2 linked regions of the Marinomonas mediterranea MMB-1 genome follow. The protein of the gene in region 1 interacts with the protein of each later gene in a pairwise test. Links are inferred from orthologs where the notes say so. Each region holds a gene or a part of one and is shown on either strand. Other genes may lie near its edges.

What was found.
Region 2: the proteins of secB (region 1) and secA interact in binary tests that used the Escherichia coli proteins (3 or more experiments, as listed by UniProt). The link is inferred for Marinomonas mediterranea MMB-1 from one-to-one orthologs.

Annotation. Positions count from the first base shown.
Region 1 is NC_015276.1:3,903,430-3,909,480, reverse strand. Bases 1,977-4,690 are described here. They hold secB (protein-export chaperone SecB), read right to left. Parts: upstream 3,715-4,690; coding sequence 3,238-3,714; downstream 1,977-3,237. Other genes in these bases: MARME_RS17820 (rhodanese-like domain-containing protein), read right to left, coding at 4,033-4,449; grxC (glutaredoxin 3), read right to left, coding at 3,763-4,017; MARME_RS17835 (hypothetical protein), read right to left, coding at 1,977-2,932. Also shown: MARME_RS17845 (LPP20 family lipoprotein), read right to left, coding at 1-602; MARME_RS17840 (penicillin-binding protein activator LpoB), read right to left, coding at 602-1,201; more of MARME_RS17835, read right to left, coding at 1,274-1,976; MARME_RS17815 (hypothetical protein), read left to right, coding at 4,907-5,575; MARME_RS17810 (DUF1338 domain-containing protein), read right to left, coding at 5,623-6,051. UniProt on the Escherichia coli protein: One of the proteins required for the normal export of some preproteins out of the cell cytoplasm. It is a molecular chaperone that binds to a subset of precursor proteins, maintaining them in a translocation-competent state.
Region 2 is NC_015276.1:2,775,602-2,782,152, reverse strand. What follows is about bases 1,918-5,131. They hold secA (preprotein translocase subunit SecA), read left to right. Parts: upstream 1,918-2,231; coding sequence 2,232-4,931; downstream 4,932-5,131. Other genes in these bases: argJ (bifunctional glutamate N-acetyltransferase/amino-acid acetyltransferase ArgJ), read left to right, coding at 4,942-5,131; lpxC (UDP-3-O-acyl-N-acetylglucosamine deacetylase), read left to right, coding at 1,918-2,080. Also shown: cell division protein FtsZ, read left to right, coding at 1-1,060; more of lpxC, read left to right, coding at 1,166-1,917; more of argJ, read left to right, coding at 5,132-6,162; 8-oxo-dGTP diphosphatase MutT, read left to right, coding at 6,159-6,551. UniProt on the Escherichia coli protein: Required for protein export, interacts with the SecYEG preprotein conducting channel.

The sequences.
Region 1 (6,051 bases):
CGTTCAGAAAACTTGGGTATCAAAGAGAGGTAAGTACGCCACTCACTTTTATCCGGTTCGGATAGGAGAGTGAGTCCAGATCCGATAGTTCGGATATCACCATCAATTTCATCAATCTTTTGTCTAAGACGAGAGGCGGCTTTGCTTCGATCAAAAGCCTGTAACGCATAGACATACTGAGTATCCTGATAGCGTTCTTTATTCTGTATTTGGTCTAACTCAATATTCAGAGACTTGGATTTCGTATAGGCGGATTGGGCTCTGAGAACCTGCTCCTGTTGCCCCGTCGACTTGGTGACCTGTATGTCCTGAGTATTGACCTGAGACACTTGTGTTCTAAGCTGCTGAGCAATTTGTGCGTTGCCATTCTGTTCAGCTTGCTTAAAGGCCTCAGCAAGATCGTCGATCTTGCTGTAAGAGCCAACACCATACAGATAACGTGTATCTTTTGGTGGGTTTGAAATCCATTCGGGCAATGCAGACGCAGCGGCTTCCTGCGAGCTATTATCGTGACTGGCACCGATACAACCCGTTAACAGACTAGACAAACAAACACCCAAAATCAGTCGTTTACGATGATACAAGGTGGCTGTATAAGTCATTAGAAGAATCCTTTGTCAGCCAATTTTTTGATTTTCTTCTGTCCGTTCCATACTTCACGGTTTGTGGTCATGTTGATCAACTTTAAGTCAACTTGATAGAAGGTAACGCGCTGATCACCATTGGAATCGACAATCGAGTTGATCGTGCCAGACAACGCGAATTGAGCGCCTTGCTCTTGTCCAAATTCAGCGGCGGTGCCTTCTGCGGCATTCATTTCTTGGTCTTCGCGTTCTGTACGAATGTCTTCACGTTCTTCGCCTGAGACGACAAAATCTACTTTGCCTTCTTTTAGGAAGCTACGCTTAATGTCATTGATAAAAGTATCGACAGGGATGTGCTCGTGGCTCTTATTGCGAATCGATTGAATGATGACCGTTGGGTTGCCATCGTGTTCGACCTTATATTGACGGTACCATGGGAAGGTCAGCATTTCGCCCATCATGGCTTCAGCCACAAGGCGAGAGTCTGTATCGTTCCAGCGGTCCGACAAAGCAACTTCTTCATCGGTACTGATTCGTTTAACGCCACCACTGGAACACGCGGTAATGGTTAAAACGGTAAAAAGTACAAAAATAGATCTTGAAAGCGACTTAAACATTGATATGTCTCCCTATAAATAAGTCGAAAGTAGTACAGCTATAAATTAATCTAGCCAAATAAAAGTTCATTACTAATTTGGATTACGGATATTCCATATCACCAAACCATCCTTTTCAATGGATGTTTCGGCCATATTAAACGTTTTGTTGCCCACACTATAGCTTGGAGTATAGCTTCCTGATTCGATTGGCATACGGGTCAAACGAACTTGCGCGGGCAAGGTCAGCCAGTTTCGAGTATCAGAAGCTGAACTCGCAAATACCGCGACTTGGCTAACCAAGCCGATAAGCATACTCGCGCCCTGATCTTCTATATTGGATTGAACCTGATACGCTAGCCAGCCTCGAATCAGTTCTCGAATTAAACTTTCGTAAATGTCTCGTTGCGCTGTCTTCAGTTGATTTTGAAGCGATATATCAGCCAAGGAGGTCATTCTAAGAGATAGGTTGTCGGTAAAAGTTCCTGCGGTGACGTCCGTTTTCGACTGATCTAGGCTAAATCGTGGGTAAAAAGGTACCGTGATTCTTAAAGGCTGGTTCATCAACATGCCTTCTAACCCTGTCGCACTGAGCTGGCTCCATACAGGTCTACCTAGAATAACGCGTTTATTGAAAAGGCCATCAAAAGCGCGCCAAGCGCCGCCTGCCTTGTAATTGGCAATCAAACTAAGTGGCGTTGCATCAGAGTAGACCATGGTAAACCAGCGAAAAGCGTCGTTCTCTTTAGTGTTTCCACCACCATGAAGGGGTTCTAAAACGAGAGAATAAGCCGCTGGGTCGGCTAACAGTAACAGCGACATTTCTTTTTTAGCGGGCACAAAGCCTTGATGCTCTAAAACGACAATTTCGGCATCGTGCTCGTTATATTCTTCTAATAAGGTTTTATAGCTTGGCGTTAAGTGTACGTCGATGGCTTCGTTTATCTCCGCGTTACTCCATCCGCCTTTGTCCATCATTCTAATGGCATCAAGCCACGCGCGTGTCGCGGCATCTGGGGTTAGGTCGTATTGCTTAGCATACCCAGCTTCATAAAGCTGTGCGGCAGATTCATAGCTGATACGCGCGTCGTCATACTCTTTGCTTTTCTCGTATTGAATGCCCTCGAGGTATCGCGCCCATGCATCTTCTCGATATTCGTACTGCTCCGAGCTTCTGCCGCCTTGGTAAAAATTACCGAGCCATTCAAGCGCTTTCATGTAGAAAGCTTGGTCTTCTTTGGCATTGAGTTCGGAATAGCTTGTGGACTGAGCGGCTATTTCATTTAGCTTAAGGTCAATACGGCGCGCTTCGACTAAAGCCGAGTCCATCAATTGTTGTTTTTTTGACGTGTTAGTCGCTTGTCCAGATAGCGCAAGATAGTTGAGGGATTTTAAGTAGCTTATGTAGACACGTTCAAGGCCATTGCCTCGGTAATCACTTTGGCGAGGGTTAGTCAGTAAGGCCCAAGCGCGATTCGAATAAGTGGAGGAAAAAAAGGTGTCGCTTATTTTTTCTGCTTCTTCAAGTAACTCGTTACTGCGTTGATAATCACCTTGATATTGAGCCAATGCGCCTTTTTCTAGATAAAAGAGCAATTGGTCTTGAGAGCTATCTAATGCTTTATCCATTGATTCTTCTGCGGCTTTCCAATTCCCTTCATGTGCTAAGGTAAGCCCTTCGTCAATGTCATTTCGGTAAGTGGCACAGCCGTTGATAAAAAGAGTAACAAGGCATACAACGATAAACCGCACTGATTAGCTTCCTTTTCCTAAAAAATGATCGACAAATAATACGCCAACAAGTGCAGCACAACCAAGATAAAGAATCATCCAGCGCATACGCATGCAGTAAGGGCACGGTTTTTTCTTCTTCAATTTGCAGTCCTTCCAATTCCATAAGCTCCAGAAAGCTTACTCGAATACAGAGGCCTGTGCTAGGGATGGGCTTACATTGAAGTTAAACAAGAAATAAATTCAGAAACAAAAAAAGAGGCGTGATGCCTCTTTTTTGGGTTGTCTTCCTAATGCTTTCTACATTAGCGACAGATTACTCAATCTTATTGAGTTGTTTCAGCTTCAGGTTGTTGCTTTTGAAGGCTTTCTAAGTAAAGCGCGTCAAAGTTAATCGGTGCAAGCATCACTGGGCTGAAGCTACCTTTTACAACGATAGCGTCGATGTTTTCACGAGCGTATGGGAACAAGGTACCTGGACAGAATGCACCAAGTGCATGGTGCAGTTGTTGTTCTTCCAAACCAGAAATTGTAAACAAACCACCTTGTTGAACTTGAACTAGGTAAGCTGGCTCGCCTTCGTTCTTAACGTTTACAGTGATTTCAAGTACAACTTCATATACGTTTTCGCCAACTTGACGGCTTTTAGTGTTGAGTTCTAAACCAAGTTCTGGCTTCCACTCTTCCTGAAAAATCATTGGAGAGCGAGGAGATTCAAAAGAAATGTCTTTTAAGAAAACGCGTTGCATTTGAAGCACAGGGCCTTGAGCTTGTTGTGCTTCTTGATTATTTTCGTCAGCCATTTTGGTTCCTTGTGTTGTCTATTTTTTCATTATACTAAATAGAAAGTTCTAAACAGAAAGCATTGGATCTAACTTTTGCTCTCGCTCGAGCGCAAACAGTTCGTCGCAGCCACCAACGTGATGATTGTCGATCCAAATTTGCGGTACAGTATGGCGTCCGCTTTTTTCCATCATTTCTTGGCGTAGCGTGCGGTTACCGTCCACGTTAATTTCATTAAAACTCACGTTCTTCATGTCGAGCAATTGCTTTGCGCGCACGCAGAACGGACAGTAGTCACTTGAATAGATGGTTACGTCAGCCATAATGCCCTCTAATTGTTACGCTTTTACAAGTGGAAGATTTGCATTTTCCCACTCGGCGATACCGCCTTGTAGTTTATAGACTTCGAATCCCGCTTTGATCAGCTCTTTCGCGTTTGATCCAGCCGTCATTCCTGTCTTACATACAAGGATAATAGGGTTAGATTTGTGTTTCTCAAGCTCTGCATTCTTATCTTTTAATTTGTTAGCAGGAATATTGATAGCGCCAGTGATGTGGCCTGCTCTGAATTCCTTAGTCGGTCGGATGTCGATAACAGCCGCGTTTTTGTTGTTTACCAAGTCGGTTAAACTGGCGGTTGTGATGCCACGAGCATTGCCTCGCATCTCAACGAATACGACCGCTGCGAGAACGAAGAAAAACACGGCAACCATTTCCCAATGGTTGGTAGAGAATTCGAGAATTTGATCAATCATAATTGTAAAAGCCTGTGATGTTTGCTTAAGCCTAAGAAAATCTGTCAAGCATTATACACGCGCTGTCCGACGGGTACAGACTCGGAATGCTACCTTTATACAAGAGGTCGCATTTTTTTCGTATTAGTGCGACAGTTAAGGAAGGTACGAACAAGTCCACTGGCTTCAGCGTGTGGATAACTTTTCTTTATTCGAGGCAAGTGTCTGGAGACAAATGCCGCTGTCCAATATTGAGCATATTGGCAAGAAAGTTAACAAAGAATTAAAGAAAGCTTAGCCCACGCCCTTTGGGTCTTTCAGAGAAACAGCCTATCTTCGTTAAGAGTAATTGAAAGGTATTAACATTCCTGCTCACTCTCGCCTTAATAGACTGTTTCTCTGATAAGACTGAAGCTCATAAGACTTATTCGTACCTTCCTTAATAGGTTCACTACGCACAGTATAAATGGAGAAAAGCATGTTTAGTTTTGGTCGAAAAGCAAATGAAAATGCCGTAACAAAAGGCCAATGGCTAAAATGTATTTCTGCCTTTTTGGCTGTTTTGCTTTTAAGTGCTTGCTCCTCCAGTGCTCATAAATCTAATTTCGAAGAGAAGCGAAAAGAAACTCAAGTCGCGCTATCGGAAAAATTAGAGTCGTTATGGGAGCGTGCGCACATCATTCCTGATTTACAGCGTGGTGCACCGTTAGTTAGCCATTCAGAACGTGGACAAAACGCGATTCTTCAACAGAATGCCGCGAATTTACAATTAGCCGACGGGTTGCTGGCGTCACTCAATAAGCGAGTGCTTGACCGCAAATCGGATGGTAAGAAGGGAGATCGCATTCGCTTAACCTTAGTGCTGGCGAGTGATAAGAACCAAATGGCCTTTAGCGCAGACCCAATCGAGGTTTGGCGCGGCGATGTGAGCGAGTGGGTATTGAGCTCGCCCGCTGGCGAACGTCTTTCGGTGCGTGTGGTTTGGAATGAACAAGGGCCACTCTATTTAGAAGGACAGCAGACAGCAGACGTGTCTCTTGCCATGCCGTCCACGCCGTTTATTACAAACCTTTTCTACTATGGGAACGCCGTCACGGCCCAAAAAGCACTGTCACTGCTCTTATCCGTCGATGTAAATATCAAATGACGCTATCGTAAGTAGCGCCAAATGTAGGCGATTTATTGGGCGTTTGTTTATTGGGCGTTTGTTGAGTCGAAAATTTTATCTGCGTTACCTTCGATAAAGCTATCAAATAGCACGCCATCGGGCTGTTTGTGGCGTTTAGCAAACTCGTAGAAGCAGCTTGGGATGGTGCGCTTTATATCGTTTGCAAATGTGACTTCTACTTTATCTGCCATGGTCGATGATTGCTCTAAATACAGTTGCGGTGACCCTTTTACGATTCCGCCAACGCTGTTTAGGGTATACCCTTCGTTCTGTAGCAACGAATTAACCTCTTCTATCGTCGGGAATTTTTTAAGGTGATTGATGCTCACGGTAAAATGGTTTGCTTGAAGCCCCATTGTCGATAGCCACGCGGCGTATTCAGAATGCTCTGCCAGTGTGAGGTAGTCTTCTTCTGATATTTTATCCCATAGCGTTCCAGCCCAAAAAATATCAGG
Region 2 (6,551 bases), 1.1 Mb from region 1 along the record:
ATTGCAGCTTGGTACCACGGTGACAAAGGGGCTTGGTGCGGGAGCGAACCCTTCCGTTGGCCGTGATTCTGCATTAGAAGATCAAGAGAAAATTACTCAGCTTCTAACGGGTGCAGATATGGTATTTATTACGGCTGGTATGGGTGGTGGCACCGGAACGGGAGCTGCACCTGTCATTGCTCAAGTTGCACGAGAATTGGGGATTTTGACTGTTGCCGTTGTGACGAAGCCGTTTCCATTTGAAGGGCGTCGCAGAGCTAAGGTTGCAGATGCGGGGCTTCAAGAGCTACGTGAGAATGTTGACTCGCTTATAACCGTTCCGAATGAGAGGCTGCTGCCTGTTTTAGGTAAGAATATTTCATTACTTAAAGCGTTTGGTGAAGCGAATAATGTTTTGTTCAATGCTGTTCAGGGTATTACCGACCTTATAATGAGACCTGGTTTGATAAACGTCGATTTCGCCGATGTTAAAACAGTGATGTCGGAAATGGGGATGGCAATGATGGGAACGGGGTCTGCCATCGGAGAAGATCGTGCGCGTGTTGCTGCGGAAGCGGCAATACACAACCCTTTGCTTGAAGATATTAATCTTAAAGGTGCTCGTGGCGTATTAGTTAATATCACGGCAAACGAAGAGGTGGGCTTGTCTGAGTTTACCGAAGTTGGTGGGATCATTGAGGAGTATGCGTCAGAAGATGCAACGGTTGTTATTGGTTGTGCAATTGATCCGACTGTAGAAGATGAAATGCGGGTCACGGTAGTTGCTACGGGGCTAGAAGGGCAAAGTGCTAATGTTGAGATGAAATCCGCAGTGGGTGATGTGTCTGCGGTAAAGCCTTCAGTAACTCAGTCTGCGCCTTCTGCATCTAACGCATCAAAGCCAGCTGTAGAAGCGGTGGCTAAGCCAGTTGTAACGTCTTCTGCTGTTCAGAAGGATGACGTTTCTTCTGAGGAGTCGCAGGTTAAGGCAAACGATAAGAGTTTAGAGTCCTCTAAAGGGGCAGATGATCAATTATCGTATTTGGATATCCCAGCGTTTTTGCGTCGTCAGGCTGATTGATTTGCGTAAAAAATACGTAATTAATCATCTTTGAATTGTATAAATTTTAGTTAGTTGATAACATTCTCATTAATTAACTATCTGTAATGAAATTGTAGGAAAATAATGGTACGTCAGCGCACACTGAAAAATATTATCCGCGCTACTGGGGTTGGCTTGCACTCTGGTGAAAAAGTGTATTTGACGCTCAAACCAGCGCCAGTCAATACTGGTATTGTGTTTGTTCGGACTGATCTTGAGCCACCGGTAGAAATAGTTGGCGATGCGCGTGCTGTTGGGTCGACAAATTTTGCGACAGCGTTGTGCTCTGACGACGTTAAAGTAAGTACGGTAGAGCACCTAATGTCTGCGATGGCGGGATTAGGTGTAGACAATGCTTATGTTGAGGTGAGTGCAAGTGAGATTCCTCTAATGGACGGAAGTGCTAGTCCATTCGTGTTCTTGCTGCAATCTGCTGGTCTTGAAGAGCAAAGCGCACCGAAAAAGTTTATTCGTATCACCAAGCCGATTCGAGTAGAGGAAGGGGATAAATATGCCATCCTTGAGCCTCATTCTGGCTTTAGGCTGACTTTTACGATCGATTTTGATCATCCTGCTATTGGTGAAGATGTTCAGAATACCTCGATTGATTTCTCTACAACGACTTTTGTGAAAGAAATCAGTCGTGCTCGTACGTTCGGGTTTATGAAAGATCTTGAGTACTTCAAAAACAATGATTTGGCTCGTGGCGCTAATATGGATAACGCCATTGTTCTTGATGACTTTAAAGTTCTGAATGACGAAGGATTGCGTTATAGAGATGAGCTAGTGCGCCATAAGGTTTTGGATGCGATTGGCGATTTATATCTACTAGGACATAGTTTGATTGGTGAGTATAAGGCTCATAAATCAGGGCATGCTCTAAATAATAAGCTACTGCTAGCTTTGCTTGAGCGTCAGGATGCGTGGGAATATGTTTCATTTGAAGATGAGGCTCAAGTGATGCCCATTTCATTTGTAGAGCCTGTTGCTGCGAATTAACTGATTGTAAATTAAGCATTTAGTTGTTTATACACAAAAAAGCCAGACAAATGTCTGGCTTTTTTGTGTATATATGCTTGTTATTTCATGTTTTGCCCCACATTACCATGTTAAACTCTAACCACTATAAATTTAGCGACGTTGAAATAAGATGCTAGGAACAGTCATTAAGAAAGTTATCGGTACAAAGAATGACCGAGAAGTTAAAAAATACAGAAAAGTTGTTAATCAGATCAATCAGCTAGAAGAGCGCTACTCTGCTTTTAGTGATGATGAGTTAATGGCGCAAACATCCGACTTTAGGTCGCGCTTAGAGAAAGGCGAGACCTTGGGCTCCCTGCTTCCTGAGGCTTTCGCAACCGTTCGCGAAGCGAGTAAGCGAATCATGGGTATGCGACATTTTGATGTTCAGCTGATTGGGGCAATGGTTCTCAATAATGGCTCAATAGCAGAAATGCGCACGGGTGAAGGTAAAACACTTGTTGCTACTTTGGCTGTATACCTTAATGCATTGACTTCGAAAGGTGTTCATGTCGTTACAGTCAATGATTATCTAGCAAAGCGTGATGCTAACTGGATGCGCCCACTGTACGAATTTCTCGATCTAAGTGTCGGTGTTGTCTATGCTGGGCAAGAGAAGGAAGAAAAGCGAGCGGCTTATTTGAGCGATATTACCTATGGCACAAATAATGAGTTTGGCTTTGACTACTTGCGCGACAATATGATCTTTAGAATGGAGGACCGCGTTCAGCGTGATCTTCATTTTGCTGTGGTTGATGAAGTTGACTCTATCCTAATCGATGAGGCAAGAACGCCACTTATTATCTCTGGAGCTGTAGAAGACAGTTCTGAGCAATATAAAAAGATTAATCAGCTTATTCCATTGCTTGTTAAGCAAGAGGAAGAGGGTGATGAAACGGGTCACTACACCTATGATGAAGCTCAGAAAAATATCGAGCTTACCGAAGACGGGCATCAGTTTGTAGAGGCTTGGTTGGTAGAGCAAGAAATGCTGCAGGAAGGCGATAGTTTGTATTCTGCATCTAATTTGGCGCTGCTGCATCACGTGCATGCTTCTATGCGAGCTCATGTTATTTTCAAAAAGAACGTTGACTATGTTGTTCAAGGTGGTCAAGTCGTTATCGTGGATGAGCATACGGGTCGAACTATGGCTGGTCGTCGTTGGTCTGAAGGTATACATCAGGCTGTCGAGGCAAAAGAAGGTGTCGCTATCCAGGCAGAGAGTCAAACACTGGCTTCGACAACATTTCAGAACTATTTCAGGCTTTATGAAAAATTGTCTGGCATGACTGGGACGGCAGATACAGAAGCTTATGAGTTTCAGCAAATTTACGGGCTGACTGTTGTGGTTATTCCGACGAACAAAGTGGTTCAACGTAAAGATCACAATGACTTGATCTATATGTCGACCCAAGAGAAGTTCGAGGCCATCGTTAAAGATATTGAGGTCGTTGTAAAAGAAGGGCGACCAGTATTGGTCGGTACTGCTTCTATTGACTACTCTGAGCTGCTTTCTGGATACCTAAATAAAGTAGGTATTGAGCACAATGTATTAAATGCTAAACACCATGAACGTGAGGCTGAAATCGTTGCAGGTGCAGGTCGTTCCGGCGCGGTGACAATTGCGACAAACATGGCGGGTCGTGGTACTGACATCGTTTTGGGCGGCAACCTACAGACGGAGTTGGCGGAACTTGGTGCGGACGCAACAGAGGCGCAAATTGAGGCTGTTAAGTCTGATTGGGAGTCTAGACATCAGGCGGTATTGGCTGCAGGTGGGCTACATATTATTGGTACAGAGCGCCACGAGTCTCGTCGTATTGATAATCAGCTTCGTGGTCGAGCGGGTCGTCAGGGTGATGTCGGTTCATCTCGCTTCTATTTGTCGCTTGAAGATAACCTGATGCGTATCTTTATGTCTGATCGTATTAAGAAAATGATGCAGGCACTGGGTATGGAAAAGGGCGAGGCGATAGAGCACAAAATGGTCTCTAATGCCATTGAGAAAGCTCAGCGTAAAGTGGAAGGAAGAAACTTTGATATTCGTAAGCAGCTTCTTGAGTACGATGATGTTGCTAACGATCAGCGTCAAGTAATTTACACTCAGCGTTATGACATGATGTCATCTGATGATTTGTCAGGTGCAATTGAATCTATGCGTGAAGAAGTGGTGGCTGGGGTTATCGATGAGTTTATTCCGCCTCAAAGCATGTTTGATCAATGGGACCTGGACGGTTTAGAAGAAAAGATCAAAAACGAGTTTGGACTTGAGCTTGCAATTAAAGCTTGGGTGGAAGCCGATAAGAAGCTTTATGAAGAGCCTTTGCGTCAAAGAATTCTTGATGGTTTTATAGAGGATTATAAGGCGAAAGAAGAGGTTGCAGGTTCTGATTCAATTAGAGCATTTGAGAAGCAGGTCTTGTTGCAAGTACTCGATACATTGTGGAAAGAACACCTCCAAACAATGGATATGTTGCGCCAAGGTATTCATCTTCGCGGTTATGCTCAGAAAAACCCTAAACAAGAATATAAGCGTGAATCATTTGAGTTGTTCCAGAATTTATTAGAACAAATTAAATACGAAGTTGTTCAGATTACTGCTCGCGTGCGAGTGCAGTCTCCAGAAGAGGCGCAAAAAATAGAAGAGGCTAGGCAGCAGCAAGAAGAGCCGTTAAAAATGAGCGCTCAGCACCAGCAAGCGGCGGCTTTTGGAGAAGGTGCTTCTTCCGCTTCAGAGCAACAGTCTGAAGTTCCGAAAGTTGGCAGAAATGAGTCTTGCCCATGTGGCTCAGGAAAGAAATATAAGCAATGTCACGGACGTTTGGTATAAGGAGGGAAATATGGCTGTAGGTTTGGGTTCTTTTCCCGCTATTCCGAATATCAGTGGTGTGCGTTTCGCTGTCGTTGAAGCAGGGATAAAAAAAGCGTCTCGTAAAGATCTTGTTGTTTTTGAGATTGATAAAGGGGCGAGCGTAGCAGGCGTTTTTACGCAAAATGCTTTTTGCGCAGCGCCAGTTCGTTTGTGTCGTGAGCACTTGTTGCAATCCGTTCCGAGGTATCTGGTTATTAATACTGGAAATGCCAATGCTGGAACGGGGAAGCGAGGTTATCAAGGTGCGTTATCAACCTGTGAATCATTGGCATCTATTGTTGGGTGTAAGGTCTCTGAGGTACTGCCGTTTTCGACAGGTGTGATAGGAGAGCCGTTGCCAACAGATAAAATTGTCGATGTGCTACCTAATGCGTTGGCATCATTGGATTACGGTAATTGGCAGGATGCCGGTGAAGGTATTATGACGACAGATACGCGACCTAAAGGCGCGTACCGTCAATTTGAAGTTAACGGAAAACATTATACTGTCGGTGGGATCTCAAAAGGGGCGGGTATGATTCGTCCTAACATGGCCACTATGTTGGGCTATGTTTTTACTGATATTTCAATTGATCAGAATGTTTTGCAAGACCTTCTGAAAAAAACGACAGATAAAAGCTTTAATCGCATTACTATAGACAGCGATACCTCTACAAATGATTCGTGTATTGCGGTGGCTACTGGTGCAGCGGGCAATGAAAAAATAACGAATATTCAAACGGAATTGGGTCTGGCTTTTGAGCAAGCTTTTACTGAGGTAATGCAGGAGCTTGCTCATGCTATCGTTCGAGATGGTGAAGGTGCGACAAAGTTTGTGACGGTTCAGGTGGTTGGGGCAAAATCACAAGAAGACGCTGCTTTAGTTGGCTTTGAAATTGCCCATTCTCCCCTTGTTAAAACGGCGTTATTTGCTTCTGATCCGAATTGGGGGCGTATCCTTGCTGTCGTTGGTCGTGCGCCTATTGCTGATTTAGATGTTGATCGTGTGAATATTTCACTTAACGGATGCTTAATTGTTTCTGAAGGTGGTCGATCTGATGGCTACACGGAAGAGTTAGGTCAAGCGGCCATGAATCCAGAAGAGATTACAATTGTAATCGATTTGGGTGTTGGTGAATGTAAAGATACCGTTTGGACGACCGATTTGTCTCATGAGTACGTTACGATCAATGCGGAATACAGAACGTGAAGCAAGTAGAGGTTTCTGCAGGTATTATTAAGCGAGGAGATCGTATTTTTCTGGCATTCAGAGACGAAGCGCAGCATCAAGGAGGGTTGTGGGAGTTTCCTGGAGGCAAATGCGAAGCTGCTGAGTCCTCTTATGATGCGTTGTGTCGTGAATTGTTAGAAGAGTGTGGTATCACGGTGGGTTCCGCAGAGCTGTTTAAAGAAGTGCGTCATGATTACGGCGATAAGCTTGTCGTGTTGTATTTCTATCTGGTTGACGATTTTAAAGGAGAACCAACTGGAGCTGAAAACCAACAGGTTTCTTGGTTTGATTTGAAAATGTTGGCTGAGTTGGATTTTCCAGCGGCCAATCAGGTTATCGTTGATGAGTTGATAGAAGCTTATTGTTAA